Regions from separate parts of the Bacillus sp. JJ1122 genome, predicted to be linked through region 1. Evidence: a T-box and tRNA genes for the amino acid it is inferred to sense, from the RefSeq annotation. Region 1 holds a T-box; the other holds one or more tRNA genes.
What was found. The T-box of region 1 lies ahead of ileS (isoleucine--tRNA ligase). A T-box ahead of a tRNA ligase gene usually reads a tRNA of that ligase, here a tRNA-Ile.
Positions count from the first base shown of each region.

Region 2: it encodes a tRNA-Ile, which carries the amino acid that the T-box ahead of ileS (isoleucine--tRNA ligase) is inferred to sense. The anticodon was not compared.

Region 1 covers NZ_JBALQL010000001.1:63,355-73,836, forward strand. The annotation lists gene rnr (ribonuclease R) at 1-1,965, shown strand, start outside; gene smpB (SsrA-binding protein SmpB) at 2,186-2,653, shown strand; RNA gene ssrA (transfer-messenger RNA) at 2,802-3,160, shown strand; gene V7201_RS00315 (STAS domain-containing protein) at 3,328-4,164, opposite strand; gene ileS (isoleucine--tRNA ligase) at 5,036-8,131, opposite strand; T-box leader at 8,190-8,428, opposite strand; gene V7201_RS00325 (NupC/NupG family nucleoside CNT transporter) at 9,157-10,332, shown strand.
Region 2 covers NZ_JBALQL010000014.1:374,020-384,501, reverse strand. The annotation lists rRNA gene rrf (5S ribosomal RNA) at 1-93, shown strand, start outside; tRNA gene V7201_RS09880 (tRNA-Val) at 104-179, shown strand; tRNA gene V7201_RS09875 (tRNA-Thr) at 188-263, shown strand; tRNA gene V7201_RS09870 (tRNA-Lys) at 288-363, shown strand; tRNA gene V7201_RS09865 (tRNA-Leu) at 378-462, shown strand; tRNA gene V7201_RS09860 (tRNA-Gly) at 487-561, shown strand; tRNA gene V7201_RS09855 (tRNA-Leu) at 573-661, shown strand; tRNA gene V7201_RS09850 (tRNA-Arg) at 682-758, shown strand; tRNA gene V7201_RS09845 (tRNA-Pro) at 775-851, shown strand; tRNA gene V7201_RS09840 (tRNA-Ala) at 869-944, shown strand; tRNA gene V7201_RS09835 (tRNA-Met) at 967-1,043, shown strand; tRNA gene V7201_RS09830 (tRNA-Ile) at 1,086-1,162, shown strand; tRNA gene V7201_RS09825 (tRNA-Ser) at 1,183-1,275, shown strand; tRNA gene V7201_RS09820 (tRNA-Met) at 1,301-1,374, shown strand; tRNA gene V7201_RS09815 (tRNA-Asp) at 1,413-1,488, shown strand; tRNA gene V7201_RS09810 (tRNA-Phe) at 1,494-1,566, shown strand; tRNA gene V7201_RS09805 (tRNA-His) at 1,607-1,682, shown strand; tRNA gene V7201_RS09800 (tRNA-Gly) at 1,689-1,762, shown strand; tRNA gene V7201_RS09795 (tRNA-Ile) at 1,766-1,839, shown strand; tRNA gene V7201_RS09790 (tRNA-Asn) at 1,861-1,935, shown strand; tRNA gene V7201_RS09785 (tRNA-Ser) at 1,939-2,029, shown strand; tRNA gene V7201_RS09780 (tRNA-Glu) at 2,033-2,104, shown strand; gene glgB (1,4-alpha-glucan branching protein GlgB) at 3,158-5,116, shown strand; gene V7201_RS09770 (glucose-1-phosphate adenylyltransferase) at 5,034-6,182, shown strand; gene V7201_RS09765 (sugar phosphate nucleotidyltransferase) at 6,206-7,237, shown strand; gene glgA (glycogen synthase GlgA) at 7,234-8,685, shown strand; gene V7201_RS09755 (glycogen/starch/alpha-glucan phosphorylase) at 8,675-10,482, shown strand, end outside.

The DNA.
Region 1 (10,482 bases):
TCACAAATCGTCGGTACATACACCGAAAGCAAACATTTCGGTTTTGTCCTTCCAGACGATAAGAAGTTCGCAAGCGATATTTTTATCCCAAAAGACGCAGGAATGGGTGCTGTGGAAGGACATAAGGTCGTTGTGAAATTGACTGCCTATCCTGAGGGACGCAAGAGTGCCGAGGGCGAGGTCATCGCTATACTGGGCCATAAAAATGACCCTGGAGTGGATATTCTTTCTGTTATCCATAAGCATGGCTTGCCGACTGAATTCCCAGAAGAAGTATTAAAACAAGCTATTGATGCTCCAGACCAAATCAATGAGAGCGAGATTGCCAACCGCCGTGACCTGCGTAATGAAGTGATCGTCACAATAGACGGCGCAGATGCAAAGGATCTGGATGATGCTGTCCAGGTGACAAGGCTTGAAAATGGCAACTACAAACTCGGAGTCCATATTGCCGATGTTACTTATTATGTTACAGAGGACTCACCAATTGACCGTGAGGCAGAGGACCGCGCTACGAGTGTGTATTTAGTTGACCGGGTCATCCCGATGATTCCGCACCGCTTGTCGAACGGAATCTGTTCTTTGAATCCTAAAGTAGACCGCCTGACATTGTCATGTAATATGGAGATTTCACCAGATGGCCAAGTAGTTAACCATGAAATCTATCAAAGCGTAATCAAGACAACAGAGCGTATGACTTATTTTGATGTGAACAGAATTCTTGTCGACAAAGACGAAGAAACACGTTCTCGTTATGAATCTCTTGTGCCAATGTTTGAAATGATGGAAGAGCTTGCTGCGATCCTTCGTAAAAAGAGGATGGATAGAGGTGCCATCGACTTTGACTTCAAGGAATCGAAGGTACTTGTTGATGAAGAAGGCCATCCAACGGAAGTAGTGCTGCGTGAACGTTCTGTAGCTGAAAAATTGATTGAGGAGTTCATGCTTGCAGCCAATGAAACAGTTGCTGAGCATTTCCACTGGCTTGATGTACCATTTATCTACCGTATCCACGAAGATCCAAAGGAAGATAAGCTAAGAAAGTTCTTCGATTTCATCACGAACTTTGGATATCTTGTCAGAGGATCTGCAAATGGAGTTCATCCTCGTGCGCTTCAGGAAATCATTGAAGAAGTCCAAGGGAAACCCGAAGAAATGGTTGTTTCCACCGTTATGCTTCGCTCCATGCAGCAGGCGAAATATTATCCTGAAAGCCTTGGTCACTTCGGACTTTCAACTGAATTCTATACGCATTTTACATCGCCAATCCGCCGTTACCCAGATTTAATTGTCCACCGGTTAATCAGGACTTATTTGATTGAGGGGAAATTGGATCAGGCAACGAAGGAAAAATGGAATGCGATGCTGCCTGATATCGCCGAGCATTCTTCAAACATGGAACGCCGCGCTGTTGAAGCTGAGCGTGAAACAGATGAACTGAAGAAAGCGGAGTATATGGAGGACAAGGTTGGGACTGAGTACGATGGTATTATCAGTTCAGTCACTAATTTTGGGATGTTCGTCGAGCTTCCGAACACGATTGAAGGTCTTGTCCATGTCAGCTACATGACGGATGATTATTACCGTTATGAAGAGCGGCAGCTGGCAATGATCGGTGAGCGGACTGGCAATGTTTTCCGCATCGGTGATGAAATCACAGTTCGTGTCATCAACGTCAATAAAGACGAGCGTTCAATCGACTTTGAGATTGTCGGCATGAAGGGAACTCCTCGCCGAGAACGTCCGGCTGCACCAAAAATCTTTAAGACAGGCAGCAACCAGAAAAAACCTCGCCACGGCAAAGAAGATGAAGGAAAATCAAGAGGCGGCAGAGGAGCCGGCAGCGGCAGGAATGGTTCCGGCTCAGGTTCAGGCTCTGGTTCTGGACCGAAACCAAAGAACAAAAAGAAGAAGTTCTTTGAAAATGCTCCAGCCGCAAAACGAAAATCAAAAAAGAGAAAATAAGCAACTCTGAAAAGAGAGCTCCTGTTAAGGGGCTCTCTTCTATCCTATAATGATCTGTCCTGATTTTAAGCCAGACTTTTAATACTGGTTTTTGCCTGAAGCAGAAATCAATCGTACAGAAACTTATAAGAAACGAACATGAAATACTTAGGTTCGGCTTGGAATTGTGGGAGATGAGGATGTTTGCTAAAATGAAAAGACAGAGAAGGGGGAAGTTTTTATGCCAAAAGGTGAGGGAAAAGTAGTCGCCCAGAATAAAAAAGCGAACCATGACTATTTTATAGAAGAAACATATGAAGCCGGTGTCGTCCTGCAGGGTACAGAAATTAAATCAATCCGCAACGGACGTGTTCAGCTGAAGGATTCTTATGCAAAGGTCCACAATGGTGAATTGTTTTTATACAATCTGCATATCAGTCCTTATGAACAAGGGAACCGATATAACCACGATCCGTTAAGGACAAGGAAATTGCTGCTTCACAAGCGCCAGATCAATCAGCTGATTGGTGAAACGAAGGAAGCAGGCTATGCCCTTGTTCCGTTGAAGATTTATTTGAAAAATGGCTTCGCCAAAGTTTTAATTGGTCTAGGTAAGGGTAAAAAGAACTATGACAAGCGTGAAACGCTGAAGAAGAAGGAAGCAGGCCGTGATATCGAGCGTGCATTCCGCGAACGTCAGAAAATGTAACCTTGTCAGCTGAGGAAGAGTGTACCAGTTGAAAAAAACACTCAATGTGATATAATAAAAACTGTCACCAGCGAGTGACAACATAACTTATGCTCGGCTTTCCGAGTTTTCCTAACGTCTGTATCACAGATACAGCAACCTTTTATATGGGGACGTTACGGATTCGACAGGGGTAGTTTGAGCTTAGGTGGCGAGTCGAGGGGATCGGCCTCGTTAAAACGTCAACGCCTATAACTGGCAAACAAAACAACAACTTCGCTTTCGCAGCTTAATACTGCATAGCGGTTCGCCCCTCCATCGCCCATGTGGTAGGGTAGCGGACTCACTTTAAGTGGGCTACGCCGGATTCCACCGCCTGAGGATGAAGGAAGAGAACAACCAGGCTAGCTGGCCGGCCGCCTGTCGGTAGGCAAAAGGACCAGCGAATCGCCAATATGCCGACTACACTCGTAGAAGCTTAAGTGCCAATATCTTTGGACGTGGGTTCGACTCCCACCGTCTCCACCAATACATATGTTGGTGGATTTTTATTTTTCTATATTAAATAAAGCATATAATTTCCGTTTGGAAATTTTATGCTTTATTATTTTTAGGAAACTTTTTGATTGATTTCAATTAATATAAAGTGGAAATAACTGTTTATCGTTGAAAATATTTAATTCTCTTGGAGACTATTAGACAGTCTGCCTTGATAAAGAGAAACCTATATGTGATAATGCAACTTCCATATTGCTCTTCACTAATACATCTGAAACCATTTGATTTGTTTCCACTAAAGTTTGGGCATGGTCTGGTTTAATACCAATTATGATAGGTGTAACTCCGATAAGTTTGAGTGTAGCAACTAATTTCCCAAGAAAATGACTCACCAGAGAATCCATTTTATGAATGCCTGATAAATCCATGATAATGGAACTAATATATTGAGATGTACACTGTGCTAGAGTCGAGTTTATTATGTAATCTACTCTATTTGTACTTATGTTACCAATAATAGGCAAAATAGCGATACCTTGAGTTAAAACTACTAAAGGTGCAGATAGTTTTTCAATTTCCCTATTTGCCAAATCCAAATCCAATACATAGCTCAAAAGGGAAGCCATTGTCCGAAAATGCTCTAAATGTTCATCGGTAAAATGGAATGGCTGGTCATCAAGTCCGCAAATTGTTCCATAGTTTTCACTGTTCCCATAATAAATGGGGATGCCAATGAATGAACCGCCACCCAAATTATGAGTAACAGCCATATCCTTTGTTAATTCATTACTAACTAAATCGTTTATTAGCAAAACTTGGTCTCCATAATCCACACTTAATTTGCAAAATGTATCTTTAAATGCTAAGGCATCTCCGCTACGTAAAAGAACTTTTCCTTTGTTAATCACCTTTTCTATTTGGTTTACCTGCTTATCATTTTTAGCAATAAATATGGTGTTTACAGGAATGACATAGTTCATAAAGGCAAGTATTTTTTCTGCTGCCTGATCAAAATTTTGAATAGAATCGTTCATGGTGACCCCTTTCCTTCAATCAATATTACTGTTGCGTTTAAAATGTTTGGAATGTAAATGGACTTTACCGCAAAGAGAATTACTCTTGATACTGAATGATAACAGTCGGGAATTTCCCACCCGTAAAGTCGGATAGACTGAAAAGAAAAGTTTCTGAAGATAAGACCATGGTAAGAAAAAAACCTTTTTAAGTCTAAAACCTATTCAGTAAAAATGTTCTGATATTGGATATGAAAACACCAGATCAACCCGCTCTTTCAACTGGACTATCTTATTGAATTGATAAGTATATCTTTTATTTTTTTACAAATGAAATACTTTTAGCCATTTTTGAACTGGGGATTCTATGACCTCTAATTTTTGCACAAAGTTTATATATACCCTTAAATGTGGTTCATAAACCCAATGACCTATACTGGAATTTAAGCGGTTAGATATGGAGATATACAGTCGCATAAATTTTGGCTCGATAGGATAAACGTTTAAATATTTTCTTTTTTATTACTACTGAAATAAGATCAGAATTATGAAGGGAAGGTTAGCTAAAAAATAAGGAAAAGGAGTTTTGGTCTGATGAAGTTTTGGAAAGCTGGGAACATTTGGTTGACATCCCCGAGACAATTTACTGGGAGATCTTAATGATCAAAAAACGTTCTTACCTTGGTATTTGAAACTGAAGGCTCCAAAACAAAGATTGCAGTAAAGTTAAGACAGCTACGTATTTTCTCAATTTTCATAGTATATTTGAGGATTAGTCTCAGGAGACCAGTTTTGACGAAAAATTATCAGTTACTTGTAGTGTGAATATGAGTAAAAAAACACTGCCAGCAGTATTAAATTACAACTGCAGGCAGTGCTTTTTCAAGGTCTACTAATACCCCAATGAAATCCTAATCAACTCATCTCCAAATTTCACTTCAATTTGCTTTTCAGGGTTTTTTGGCGTTTCAAAGCTTATGTGGTGAACGAGTACGTTTTCTTTAATTAGATCTTCGAATTGTTTTATTTTTTCTTTACTTTCATCTGTTGCTGAAATATTGATTGAGATATATTTTTCAATCGGTAGATCTAATTTTTTTCGAGTATCTTGTACAGCTCTGATTAATTCTCTAACTTGACCTTCTTCAACAAGTTGAGGTGTAAGTGTTACTTCTAAAACCACCTTAAGTTGTTCATCGCCGGCCATTTCAAAACCAGAAGATACTTCATATTCAACATTTACATGTTCCTTCTTTAATGTTACCGTTTGTTCCTTCACATTCACTTTTAGCTGCCCATGGTCTAATAATGACTTTTTATCTGTATCAGGAATTTGGTTAACATATTCCTTAACTGCGTTTACCAGTTTACCGAATGCGGCACCTGCAGTTTTAAAATTCATTGTAAAAATAGTTGATAGGTATGGTGAGAGATCTTCTGTGTAAACAACATCTTTAACATTTAGCTCGTCTTTGATGATACCTGAATAGGGATTTAAAACCCGAAGGCCTTTACTGCGCCATACAATTATTTGTTGTAAAGGCTGTTTAATCTTTAAATTCTTTGTGTTACGGATACTGCGACCAAGTTCAACTATTTTCAGGATCGTTTTCATGTCTGTTTCTAAATCTAGATTAATCAATGACTCATTCGCGATTGGGTAGTCTTGTAAATGAACACTATTTTGAGTTAACTTCAAATGAATATCCTCGGCCACATAAGGTACAAAAGGTGCTGCCAAGCGGCAAACTGTAGTAAGTGTTTCATATAGCGTGGAATAAGCTGCTCGTTTATCTTCTGAAAGTCCGAAAGCCCAGAAACGATTTCTTGAGCGCCTTACATACCAATTACTTAATTCATCAACTAAGGATGCTAGCTCACGAGTTGCTTGAGTAAATTGATACCGGTCCAAGTGATCATTAACAAGATTAACGGTACTATGCAGACGGGAAAGGATCCACTCATCCAAAATGGTTTTCTTGCCTGGCTGCTGGCCATCGTAAACAAAACCATCTATTTTTGCGTACATTGCATAAAATTTATAGGTATTATCCATTGTGTCAATCAATTTGGATTTTGCATCTTGCACAATCTTCTTTGAAAAGCGTTTTGGATTCCAGGGTGAACTATCCACTAAGAATGCCCAACGAAGCGCATCTGCACCGTATTCTCCGAGCAGTTCTACAGGTTCTAGAGCATTTCCTTTACTCTTAGACATTTTCTGGCCATTTTCGTCGAGTATATGTCCTAGTGATAAGACATTTTTATAAGAAGGTTTTCCGGTGAAAAGGGTAGAAACTGCAAGCAAGCTGTAGAAAAATCCTCTCGTTTGATCAATTCCTTCGATTACAACATCCGCTGGGAATTGCGATTCAAATTTTTCATTATTTCCGAACGGATAGTGATACTGTGCGAATGGCATCGATCCACTGTCGAACCAAACATCAATCACCTCGGACGTTCGATGCATGACCCCTTTACATTTTGGACAGGTGCACTGTACCTCATCAATATACGGTTTGTGTAACTCGATATCATTAGTAATTGGATTTGCGGCTATTTTTTGCAGCTCTGTGATACTGCCTGGAGCTTCCTCGTGATTGCAATCAGAACATACCCAAACATTTAGAGGTGTACCCCAATACCGGTTTCTGCTTATATTCCAATCGATAAGATTTTCAAGGAAATTTCCAAAGCGTCCATCTTTAATATGCTCTGGATACCAATTAACAGTTGCATTGTTTGCAAGCATTTTGTCCTTTAAAGAGGACATCTTGATAAACCAGCTATCTGTTGCGTAATAAAGTAAAGGAGAGTCGCATCTCCAGCAATGCGGATAGCTGTGTTCGTATTTTTCTTTGTTAAAAAGGATACCTTGTTCAGATAGCATTTTAATAATGTCCACGTCACAATCCTTAACAAATCTTCCAGTCAATTCAGTGACTTCGCTTGTGTAGCGACCTTGCTGATCAACCACATTGATAAAAGATAAGCCATTCTGCTGAACCGTTTTATAGTCATCTTCACCGTAAGCCGGGGCAATATGGACAAGACCCGTTCCGCTATCTTCAGTGACGTAATCTGCTAATACGATGTAATGTCCTTTCTCAACACTTACATAATTAAAAGGTGGGGCATAATGAACTCCTTCAAGTTCAGAACCAGTATGCTCACTTAAAATAGTTACATGATCACCAAGAACTTTTCCGACTAAGGATTTTGCAACAATATATATCTGATTTTCTTTTTGTGCACGAACATACGTTAAAGATGGATTCACAGCAAGTGCAACATTGGCAGGCAAGGTCCAGGGGGTTGTCGTCCAGCCTAAGAAATATTCATCATCTGCATCAAGGCGTTTAAATTTTACGGTTGCCGATAAATCTTTTACATCCTTGTAGCCTTGTGCAACTTCATGTGAACTTAAAGTGGTCTGGCAGCTAGGGCAGTAGGGAGACACACGGTGGCCTTTATACAATAGGCCATCTTTGTGGACCTTACTTAAAATGTTCCATACACTTTCGATATAATCATTACTTAAGGTCAAATATGGACTGTCCATATCTACCCAATAACCTAATTCTTCGGTAAAAGATCGCCATTTCTTCTCGTAGGTAAATACACTCTCCTTGCATTTCTTTATAAAAGGCTCCACACCATAGCGTTCAATTTCCTGTTTCCCTGAGATACCGAGCTGTTTCTCAACACCAAGCTCGACAGGAAGACCATGTGTATCCCAGCCTGCCTTTCTTTCAACCTGGAAGCCCTTCATGGTCTTGTAACGTGCGACAACATCTTTTATTGTTCGCCCGAAGGCATGGCCTACATGGGGAAGACCATTTGCGGTCGGCGGTCCTTCATAAAAAACAAACGGTTCCTTGCCTTCCCTAAGTTGTATAGATTGTTTAAATGTGTTTTCCTCTGTCCAATACTTACGGATCCGGTCCTCGCGCTGTACAACAGTTTCCTTACTCTCATCAGCCTTCATAGATATCGCTCCTATTTAACAATGATCAGTCTAAAAACATACAAAAACCCCGTCCCAAGTAAGGGACGGGGTTAACCGCGATACCACCCTAATTCTATTGATCCGGTCAATAGCACTTAGCAACGTACAATCATACGCGTTCCTTGTAACGGCGGACTCCCGTCCAAGCTTACTAAACATTCAGCCTGGCTTCTCAGAGAGGATTTTCACGTCAACACTCGAACACTGACTTGCACCAAAATGTCAGCTCTCTGTGGATCAAGAAGAAACGCTACTTTTTCTCATCAACGAATTTGTATGCTTTTATTGGAATTTATTGTAACAGAGTGAAAAATGTGCTGTCAACATATTCCTTATTGATTGTCTTTTTTCTGGGTCCTTCTATAGGAAAGTATATGTTTGGCAGCGCATTTCGCCTACGCTAATCCTTCAAACTAGGGATCGACCTCTTTGGTTATTCATTATTCTGGTTACAAATGTTATTTCGTATTAGGTGTATTTAAGACCAGCTTTGAGAGAGTCCAAGAAATCTTGGGAGTGAGTATTATTTTTTGGGGGAGAATGATCTGACTAAGTTATTTTCGCAAAGAGCCGTTATAAGAGCTAAATGAATGTTTGTAACACACGTGATACAAAAGTATGATTTAATATTATATTTATTTACAATTGTTCTATAATTACTTTACAAAATTTCTGCATTTTTTAAAAAATATTGACTTTTCAACAGAATTCTTTTTGTTAGGGTGATAATTCTTGAAATGGTAAAAAATATGCTTTATTTTTGTTCAAATTATCCTTAACATTTGTTCAATGTGTGTGATATATTTATAGTGCAATAATGATTTAGAAAATGAAAGCGTTAACGAAGTGGTGGTTAGAGAGGACGGATCAGTAGAACTTTTTGTATATCGTTCCTGCAAAAACTCATATTTATTGTAAGCCTTTTCGGATTAAAATGTTTATTTGAGTAAAGAGTAAATAGTAGCCATCAACTCACTAATATCCGCTTATGGAGGTAAAATATTATGTCTATCTTAATCGCAATTTTAGGAATCATTGCACTCATTGGTATCGCTTGGCTAATGTCAAACGATAAGAAAAACATAAACTATCGTGCAGCCGGAATCATGCTAGCTGTTCAGCTCTTTATAGCATGGTTTATGCTTAACACGGCAATCGGTAAAAAGGTTTTGCAAGCAATAGTCGATGTTTTTAACAAAGTTCTTTCTTTCGGTAATGAGGGTATCGCATTCGTATTTGGTGACTTGTCAACAAAAGGGTACTTCTTTATCAACGTACTAATGATGATTATTTTCGTATCTGCTCTACTTTCCATTTTAACTTATACAAGAATTTTACCATTAGCCATTAAATACATTGGCGGTGCAGTGGCCAAAGTTACTGGCCTTCCTAAGGTAGAATCATTCGTGGCTGTTAACTCAATGGTATTCGGGGATACAACCGCAATCCTTTCGGTTAAGTCATATTTGCACAAGCTTTCTCCAAACCGCTTGTTCATCGTTGTTACGTCATCACTTGTTGCTGTGTCTTGCTCGATCTTAGGTGCTTACATGCAAATGGTTCCTGCAGAGTTTGTATTGGTAGCATTGCCAATTAACGTATTCTCCGGCTTGATTCTTTCTTCCATCGTTTGTCCAGTAACGAAAGAAGAAGATGAGGATATTGACATCGAAGAAATGATTCCAGAAAAGTCTTTATTCGAAGCAATTGGTAACGGTGCTTTAATCGGTGGTAAAACAGCTTTAATCGTAGGCGCGATGTTAATCACATACATTGCTTTGCTTGCGATGCTGAACTTTATACTTGATAAATTAGTAGGAATGTCATTCCAGGAAATTGTCGGTTATGTGTTTGCTCCAATTGCATTCATGATGGGTATCCCTTCATCTGAAATCGTTAAAGCAGGTTCAGTGATGGGAACAAAGGTTGCTGCAAATGAGTTCGTTGCAATGATGGACTTCATGAAAATGATCCCTAAATTGGATCACAAGACAGTAGGGATCGTTTCATCATTCCTGATTTCTTTCGCTAACTTCTCTTCTATCGGAATTATCTTAGGAACTGTACAAGCGATCAATGGTGAAAAGGCAAGTCAGTTAGCTAAGGTTGGATTAAAGGTATTGTTGGTGGCTACAATGGGGTCGGTCTTAACTGGAACGATTGTAGGACTATTCCTTTAAAAAATAAAAAATCCTCTTTCTCAATTGCGAGTAAGGGGATTTTTTTAGGTTTAGACTAAGAGCAACCTTGAAGGCAGGGGCCTCCTGATTAAAAGAGGGTGGCTTGAGCAGTCGCCATTATCTTCTGACCGTGAGAAATTGTATAATCAA
Region 2 (10,482 bases), on a different contig from region 1:
CACACCCGTTCCCATACCGAACACGGAAGTTAAGCTTCTCAGCGCCGATGGTAGTTGGGGGTTTCCCCCTGTGAGAGTAGGACGTCGCCGGGCAGTTTCAAATGGAGGATTAGCTCAGCTGGGAGAGCATCTGCCTTACAAGCAGAGGGTCGGCGGTTCGATCCCGTCATCCTCCACCATTACATTTGCCGGTGTAGCTCAATTGGTAGAGCAACTGACTTGTAATCAGTAGGTTGGGGGTTCAAGTCCTCTCGCCGGCACCATCTTTAACCTAATTACAAACGTACGAGCCATTAGCTCAGTCGGTAGAGCATCTGACTTTTAATCAGAGGGTCGAAGGTTCGAGTCCTTCATGGCTCACCATTTCAACTTTATATGCGGGTGTGGCGGAATTGGCAGACGCACCAGACTTAGGATCTGGCGCCGCAAGGCGTGGGGGTTCGACTCCCTTCACCCGCACCATTTTTTCTAAAAAAAAATATGTATGCGGAAGTAGTTCAGTGGTAGAATACAACCTTGCCAAGGTTGGGGTCGCGGGTTCGAATCCCGTCTTCCGCTCCAAAAGTTCCTTAGCCGGGGTGGCGGAACTGGCAGACGCACAGGACTTAAAATCCTGCGGTAGGTGACTACCGTACCGGTTCGATTCCGGTCCTCGGCACCATTTTCGATTTAACATCATATGCGCCCGTAGCTCAATTGGATAGAGCGTCTGACTACGGATCAGAAGGTTATGGGTTCGACTCCTTTCGGGCGCGCCAATATTTTACTCTATATCGGGGAGTAGCTCAGCTTGGTAGAGCACTTGGTTTGGGACCAAGGGGTCGCAGGTTCGAATCCTGTCTTCCCGACCATGCTACTGATATAATATGGGGCCTTAGCTCAGCTGGGAGAGCGCCTGCCTTGCACGCAGGAGGTCAGCGGTTCGATCCCGCTAGGCTCCACCATATCTTTTTGAAAATTTAATTTGGCGGTGTAGCTCAGCTGGCTAGAGCGTACGGTTCATACCCGTAAGGTCGGGGGTTCGATCCCCTCCGCCGCTACCAATTTTACAATCTGGTTGAACCTATTCAATCTAGGCTAAACATGGACCTTTAGCTCAGCTGGTTAGAGCAGACGGCTCATAACCGTCCGGTCGTAGGTTCGAGTCCTACAAGGTCCACCATATATTGTTTGTTATTTCACGGAGGTATACCCAAGTCCGGCTGAAGGGATCGGTCTTGAAAACCGACAGGCGGGTAACACCGCGCGGGGGTTCGAATCCCTCTACCTCCTCCATAATTTAATTTGCATTTATTACCGTCGCGGGGTGGAGCAGCCCGGTAGCTCGTCGGGCTCATAACCCGAAGGTCGCAGGTTCAAATCCTGCCCCCGCAATTAAGTTTTTTTCAAGTAATACATTTGAAAAAAACTTTGGTCCCGTGGTGTAGCGGTTAACATGCCTGCCTGTCACGCAGGAGATCGCCGGTTCGATCCCGGTCGGGACCGCCATTTGTGGCTCAGTAGCTCAGTCGGTAGAGCAAAGGACTGAAAATCCTTGTGTCGGCGGTTCGATTCCGTCCTGAGCCACCTTTATTTTTTTTTAATTTAATATGCATTTTGAAATATGGCGATTGTGGCGAAGTGGTTAACGCACCTGATTGTGGTTCAGGCATTCGTGGGTTCGATTCCCATCAGTCGCCCCATTTTTTGCGGGTGTAGTTTAGTGGTAAAACCTCAGCCTTCCAAGCTGATGATGAGAGTTCGATTCTCTTCACCCGCTCCATAAGGGCCTATAGCTCAGCTGGTTAGAGCGCACGCCTGATAAGCGTGAGGTCGATGGTTCGAGTCCATTTAGGCCCATTTTTTTTATCATTTTATTATTCCGCAGTAGCTCAGTGGTAGAGCACTCGGCTGTTAACCGAGCGGTCGTAGGTTCGAATCCTACCTGCGGAGCCATATGGGGAAGTACTCAAGAGGCTGAAGAGGCGCCCCTGCTAAGGGTGTAGGTCGGGTAACCGGCGCGAGGGTTCAAATCCCTCCTTCTCCGCCATAAGGCCCCTTGGTCAAGCGGTTAAGACACCGCCCTTTCACGGCGGTAACACGGGTTCGAATCCCGTAGGGGTCATAAGGAAAGCTGTTAGCAAAATTGCTAACGGCTTTTTTTCTTTTTGGCTAAGTTAACCTTATTTGTTGATTTCCGCTCCAGCCATCCGCTTTCCTCGGAAGAAATGTGAAAAAGCCTTACAGTAGGCTTTTCATAGACCAAATTCTACTTTGGCGGGGCCCGGGGCAGCCATGTCAATGGACGCGCCTTAGGTTTGAGATGATACTCAGGCGGTCATTTTCACCTATGTACCACAAGACGCGTTCATCCAGCAGAACTTTGAAATGCTTCCTCAATTACCTGCCCACGAAGGAAATGGGATAGCATTTTCAAGGGGTCTCGCGCCGTCCACATAATTCAACAGGTGTTTCTAAAACCTCAATTGCTTTTAATACATCCTTCGGTTAAAAGAGCTTTAAGACAGACTGAACCAAAAAGTTAGCTGTTTTTTTACTAATTCACTAATTCCTAAACAGATTAAACACAATTTAGGTTTAATAAAATCTTGCATTGGGTAAATAAGAATGATTTTAGGTTCAATAAAATCGGAATTAGGTAAATCAATCGAACTTCCAGTTAGTTAAATCATTAAGCAACCAGATAACGCCAGGTTTTCTTTATACAAATTGCGTAGGGCTCCTAGGTGTATATCTTTTATCTATATATAGTACAAAACCTCCTTATCCACTAATAAAGAATGTGATATTCGCCTCATAAAATTCAATAAGTAATAAGGAACTTCTAAGTAGAAATGAAAACGTTATCATATTAATAATATTTTTACTGCTATTACTATCTTTCATCTGAGTGATTTCAACATTTCCTCTGAAAAAATATTATTCTCTTCTCATGATCAGCAAACTTTCCTTCAACATAATTCGCGTAATTGGAAGATTTAGTACATTAAAGCGCTACCAATTGTCAGTGTTTGTCGATATTAATATTATATTAAGTTTTATTGTCGAAATATTAAAAAAATGTTTACAAGGATTTCGCGCTGCTAACTAGAATACTACTGAAAAAGGGTGTTTCCAAAAATATTAAGCATGTTCTAATAAAGGCAGGTGGAAGGGTTTGGTAATCAATCCTACAGAGTTTGAATTGCATCTATTCCATGAAGGCACTTTGTACCAGAGTTACAATTTATTTGGTGCGCATGTCATTAAAAATGAATCTAATACATATACTCGATTTTGTGTGTGGGCTCCAAACGCCAGGGCTGTGAGTCTGGCAGGGGACTTTAATCAATGGGATGGAAACGGTTTTGGTTTGCACAAAGTGAATAATGAAGGTGTATGGCAGATTGTACTAGAAGGCGACCTCTCTGGGACGATTTATAAGTATGAAATCACAACCCAGGCAGGTGAGAGGTTTTTAAAGGCAGATCCATACGCGTTCTTTTCAGAGCTTAGGCCGAATACAGCTTCAATTGTTTATCCACTCGAAGGTTATAAATGGAGTGATTATAAGTGGCTGCAGAAGAGGGAGAGGAAAAGCAGCCTGGAGGAACCTATGTATATCTATGAGCTGCATGCAGGCTCCTGGAAAAAGGCAGCAGATGGCTCTTTCCTTACTTACCGTGAACTGGCAGATGAGCTGATTCCATATATTTTAACGCATGGATATACACATATCGAATTATTGCCACTAACTGAGCATCCGCTCGATATCTCCTGGGGCTACCAATCTACCGGTTATTTCTCTGTTACTAGCAGATATGGCACCCCGCATGATTTTATGTATTTCGTTGATTTATGCCATCAAAATGGAATTGGAGTAATCCTTGACTGGATTCCAGGACATTTTTGCAAGGATGCGCATGGGCTGTACCAGTTTGATGGCAGCTATGTTTATGAATATCAATATGAAAATGATCGTGAAAATCGTGTCTGGGGAACGGCCAATTTTGACTTGGGAAAAACAGAGGTCCAAAGCTTCCTGATTTCCAGTGCTTTATTCTGGCTTGAAAAATATCATATTGATGGCTTTAGGGTTGATGCTGTGGCTAATATCATCTACTGGCCTAATTCAGTTCAGACTGCTAATCCGAATGGAGTGGAGTTTTTAAAGAAGCTGAATAGGGCTGTAAAGGTATATGAGCCTGCTGCTTTGATGATTGCTGAGGATTCGACTGATTGGCCTCAGGTGACAGCTCCTGTGGAGTATGGAGGGCTTGGTTTTACATACAAGTGGAACATGGGATGGATGAATGACACATTAAAGTATATGGAGACAGAATCACATGAAAGGAAGCATATACATGATAAAGTAACTTTTTCTCTCTTGTATGCCTTTTCTGAGAACTTTGTTCTTCCTTTTTCACATGATGAAGTGGTCCACGGTAAAAAGGCATTGCTTGATAAAATGCCTGGAGATTACTGGCAAAAATTCGCGCAGCTCAGATTATTGCTTGGCTTCTTGGCAGCACATCCTGGGAAAAAGCTGACTTTCATGGGAACTGAGTTCGGACAGTTCTCTGAATGGAAAGACCAGGAGCAGTTGGACTGGAGTCTGCTTGATTATGAAATGCATCAAAAAATGAACGTTTATGTGAAGGAGTTAATGAAACTTTACAAACGTTCAAAGCCATTATATGAAGTGGACCAGAGCTATGAAGGGTTTGAATGGATTGATGCGGATAACCATGAGCAGTCGATATTTTCCTTTATTCGAAAAGGAAAGAACCCGGAAGAAATACTTGTGATTGTCTGCAACTTTACTGAAAAATTATACAGCGATTATAAGATCGGAGTACCAAGGCCAGGTGAGTACCGGGAAATAATGAACAGCGACTCCCCGCCATATGGGGGCTCTGGTTTTATCAATAAAAAGGTGATTGAAGCGAAAGAAATAGCCTTCCATGGAAGGCCATATTCTATAGAAATGAATATTTCTCCATTCGGAATTTCGATTTTACGTCCTGTTATCAAAAGAAAGGGGAGAAACAATCATGCAAAAGAAGAAATGCGTAGCAATGCTGTTGGCAGGAGGAAAAGGAAGCCGGCTGCACTCATTGACAAAGAACCTAGCTAAGCCAGCTGTCCCTTTTGGCGGCAAATATCGGATCATTGATTTCCCTCTTAGCAACTGCACGAATTCGGGAATCTTTACTGTTGGTGTATTGACACAGTACCAGCCGCTTTTACTGAACTCTTATATCGGGATAGGAAGTGCGTGGGACCTTGACAGAAAGGATGGCGGTGTGACTGTGCTGCCGCCATACGCTGAAACATCCGAGGTGAAATGGTATTCCGGAACCGCAAGCGCGATCTATCAAAATTTGAATTATCTCTACCAATATGACCCTGAATATGTGCTGATTCTTTCTGGTGACCATATTTACAAAATGAATTACGAACTGATGCTTGATTACCATATTGAAAAGAGTGCGGATGCTACCATATCTGTCATCGAGGTACCGTGGGAGGAAACAAATCGTTTTGGCATTATGAACACCGATTCTGAATTGAAAATTACTGAATTTGAAGAAAAACCTGAAGATGCAAAAAATAATCTTGCTTCTATGGGGATTTATATTTTTAAATGGAGCGTTTTAAGGGAATATCTGATAAGGGATGATCAAAATCCTGAATCAAGCCATGACTTTGGCAAGGATATCATTCCTTTAATGCTAAAAGAAGAAAAGAAACTTTTTGCCTATCCATTTAAAGGATATTGGAAGGATGTAGGAACTGTTCAAAGCCTGTGGGAAGCGAATATGGATTTATTGGACCGGAACTGCGAATTGAACCTGTTTGATCAGTCATGGCGAATCTATTCAGTAAACCCTAATCAGCCGCCGCAATACATTTGTCCGGAAGGCGAAGTGACGGATTCTCTTGTCAATGAGGGATGCAAAATTGAAGGGGAAGTATCCAAGTCAGTTGTCTTTCAGGGAGTGACAGTAAGGAAGGGTGCTGTAGTAAAGGAATCGGTGATTATGCCGGATGCGGTGATCGGACTTAATTGCAGGATTGAAAAAGCCATTGTATCCCCAGGAGTACGTGTGCCAGACGGAACAATTATTGGACCGGGACTTGATAGTAATGAAATCACTTTAGTATCGGAAGAGACAATCGGAGAATTGCAGTCTAATTGATCCGATTACGGGAGGAAAGAGAAATGAACAAACAATTATTGGGAGTAATAGACGCAACAACAGTTCACGACGATCTCCAAGAACTGGCTCTTCACCGATCTGTTGCAGCCATACCATTTGGCGGGCGATATCGTTTGATTGATTTCATCCTATCCAATATGGTGAATTCAGGCATCAATAGCGTGGCGATTTTTCCGAAATTTCAATACAGGTCACTGATGGACCATTTAGGATCAGGAAAGAACTGGGATTTAAACCGCAAAAGGGATGGCTTGTTTTTCTTCCCTACGCCTAATCTGGATCAGCCCCATCATCCAGGAATAGGGTCGCTTGACCATTTTGCCGATAATATCGACTTTTTCGAACGCAGCACACAGGAGTATGCGTTAATCTCCAATTCGTATACTGTTTTTAATATGGATTTTCAGCCGTTGCTTGACTGGCATCTAAAATCGGGTTGTGATATTACTGAAGTACAGAAGGACGGAGCTTCGCTTGGCATATACCTCGTTAAGAAAACCCTTTTGATGGACTTGATTGCTACAAGAAATGAAACAGGGTATTCGACCATGAGAGATGTCGTAACAGATATCGATAGCCAGTTTAAGCTTTGCTATTTTCAATGTGATGGTTATGCACTAATGGTAGATACAATTGATAAGTATTATACTGCCAGCATGGATTTGCTGAATCCTGAAGTATGGAAGCAGCTATTTCCTAAAGAGCGGCCAATTTTAACAAAGGTCAAGGATGAGCCTCCTACCCGCTATGAAAAAGAGGCATCCGTCCGGAACTCAATGGTAGCAAACGGCGGGCTGATTGAAGGAACCGTGGAGAACAGCATCATCGCAAGGGGAGTCAAAATCGGGAAAAATACAGTTATCCGTAACTGTATCATCATGCAAAAAACACAAATTAAGGAGAACTGTATTTTGGAATCGGTTATTGTCGATAAAGATGTGCGCATTGAAGCAGGTACTGTTATTACAGCGCCAGAAGGTTCACCAGCTGTCATCCGAAAAGGTACGGTTCAGGGAGTGAGGACTGGATCGTGAAAGTATTGTTTGCAGTTTCGGAGTGTGTCCCATTCATCAAGTCTGGCGGTTTGGCAGATGTTGCCGGATCTCTGCCCAAGGAATTAAAAAAGCTGGGAGCAGATGTAAGGGTGATTTTGCCGAAGTACGGGATGATTCCGGAAAAATTCCGCTCTGAAATGAAGCAAGTGAAAGAGTATAGCGTACAGGTAGGCTGGCGCTCCCAGTATTGCGGGATTGAAACGCTGGTTTACGAGGGAGTTACCTTTTACTTTGTTGACAATGAATATTACTTCAAACGGGATTCGCTTTATGGCCATTATGATGATGGTGAACGTTTTTCCTTTTTTAATCGAGCGGTACTCGATTTTATCGCTGAAGTTGAATTTTTTCCTGATGTCATTCATTGCCATGACTGGCACACAGGGATGATCCCCTTTTTATTGAGGACAGAATATTATAAGAAGCCTGGCTATGGATTAATCCGTTCAGTATTCACGATTCATAACCTTCAGTTTCAGGGCATTTTCCCTCGTGAAATTCTCGGTGACTTGCTGCACATTGACAGCCGTTATTTCAATAAAGAGCAGCTTGAGTTTTTCGGCAACGCTAATTTCATGAAGGCTGCTTTAATTTCTGCTGACCATATTACTACTGTCAGCCCTACTTATAAGGATGAAATCCAGACAGCTTACTATGGAGAAAAGCTTGATGGTATTTTGAGAAAGAGACGTGAAGACCTGACAGGAATTTTGAACGGAATTGATCACGATTTGTATGATCCTAAAACATATGCTGGTCTTGCCAGCAACTTCAGTCCGGAATCATATGAATTGCGAGTAGAAAATAGGCTAGATATTCAGCGGTTTTTTGGACTTCCGGAAAGCAGAGAAATACCAGTTGCAGCGATGATAACCAGATTAACAAAACAAAAAGGACTTGATTTAGTCACAGGTGTATTCCATGAAATAATGGCGACTGGAATACAGTTAGTAGTCCTGGGTACAGGAGACCCTGAATTTGAACAATTCTTCAGGGATATGTCAGAAAAATATCCTGAACAATGCAAGGCATATATTGGCTTTGATGAAGATTTGGCTCATCAGATTTATGGGGGCGCTGATATCTTCCTCATGCCTTCACAATTTGAACCTTGCGGGCTGAGCCAGATGATTGCGATGCGTTATGGGGCGGTTCCTGTTGTCAGGGAAACGGGCGGCCTGAATGACACTGTCCAGCCGTATAATGAGTTTAACGGTGAGGGGAACGGTTTTACCTTCAAAAATTTCAATGCCCATGACATGCTGTTTACAATTGAAAAAGCAATATCACTCTTCCGCCAAGAAGAAAAATGGGAAAGACTGGCCAGAAATGCCATGGAAACAGATTACAGCTGGGCACAATCAGCTAAACAATACAATGAGTTGTATTCTGATCTCATCTCAAGGAGTGAATCGCATGTTTTCTAGTGTTCCCAAATTCAAAACCACTTTCTTGAAAAAGCTTGAGATGATGTTTGGAACCAGCTTCGAAGAGAGCACAAGCCGGGAGCAGTTCCAGACTCTCGGGCATATGATCAGGGAGCATGTGAGCGCAGACTGGATCAAGACGAACGAACTGTACCGCGCAGGAGCAAAGAAGCAGGTATATTACTTGTCAATCGAATTCTTGCTGGGTCGTTTGCTTCGCCATAATCTTATTAATTTGGGCGTTGAGAAAGTGGTATGTAAAGGACTTGAAGAACTGGGGATCGATCTGGACCACCTGGAGGAAATCGAAGCGGATGCTGGGCTTGGCAATGGCGGGCTCGGCCGTCTGGCTGCTTGCTTTCTGGATTCACTTGCCTCGTTGGATTTGCCAGGTCATGGCTGTGGAATCCGTTATAAACACGGGTTGTTCGAGCAGAAAATTGTTGATGGGTATCAAGTGGAGCTTCCTGAACAATGGCTTCGTCACGGACACGTATGGGAAGTACGCAAAGCAGACGATGCGGTTGAAATCCCATTTTGGGGTGAAGTCGAAAGCCGGATGGAAAATGGCCGCCTAGTGTTCAGGCATTTAAATGCTGAGACGATCATGGCTGTTCCTTACGACCTGCCTGTCATCGGTTACCAGACTGAAACAGTCAACACCTTGAGGCTCTGGAATGCGGAACCATCCAGGTTTCCGGCTAATGCTGATATTTTCAAGTATAAAAAGGATACAGAATCCGTTTCCGAGTTTTTATATCCTGATGACACACATGATGAAGGCAAGATCCTTCGCCTTAAACAGCAATATTTCCTTGTAGCAGCGAGCCTTAAGGCAATCGTGCAATCTTTTAAAAAGAAGAATAAGAGCTTGCTAGAGTTCCATGACTATGTCAGCATCCATATTAATGATACTCACCCTGCGATTGCTGTTCCTGAATTGATGAGGATATTGATGGATGAGGAAGGGCTCGGCTGGGATGATGCATGGCATATTACCGTTGAAACACTTTCATACACAAATCATACGACTCTGGCAGAGGCACTTGAAAAATGGCCGATCAGGATATTCAAACCGCTGCTGCCTCGGATATTTATGATTGTCGAGGAAATAAACGAGCGTTTTTGCAAGCAGGTTTGGGAGCAATATCCTGGTGAATGGGGCAGGGTTGAAAGTATGGCTATTATTGCTCATGGAGAGGTCAGGATGGCTCCTTTAGCTATTGTTGGCAGCCATAGTATCAATGGTGTGGCCATGCTCCATACAGAAATATTAAAAAATCGCGAAATGAATTTATTTTATCAGTTATATCCTGAGCGCTTCAATAACAAGACAAATGGAATCACCCATCGCCGCTGGCTATTGAAAGCCAACCCGGAATTGTCTGGGTTGATTTCGGATTCAATTGGAGCTGAATGGATTTCAGCACCTCAACAGCTTGAGGAGTTAATGAGGTTTAGAGAAGATTCTGCTTTCCTTGATAAAATGCATGCTATTAAACAGGCAAATAAACTGAGATTGGCAAACAGGATCTTTGATAAAACTGGTTTGAAAATTGATACTGAATCGATTTTTGATGTTCAGGTAAAAAGGCTGCATGCATATAAGCGCCAGCTGCTGAATGTCCTCCACATCATGCATTTGTATAATGCTCTTAAGGAGGATCCTGAAGCTTTATTGTATCCGCGGACTTTCATTTTTGGAGCAAAAGCTTCACCAGGTTACTACTTTGCTAAAAAGGTCATAAAATTGATTAATAGTGTTGCCCACAAGGTAAATAACGATCAAGCCGTAAA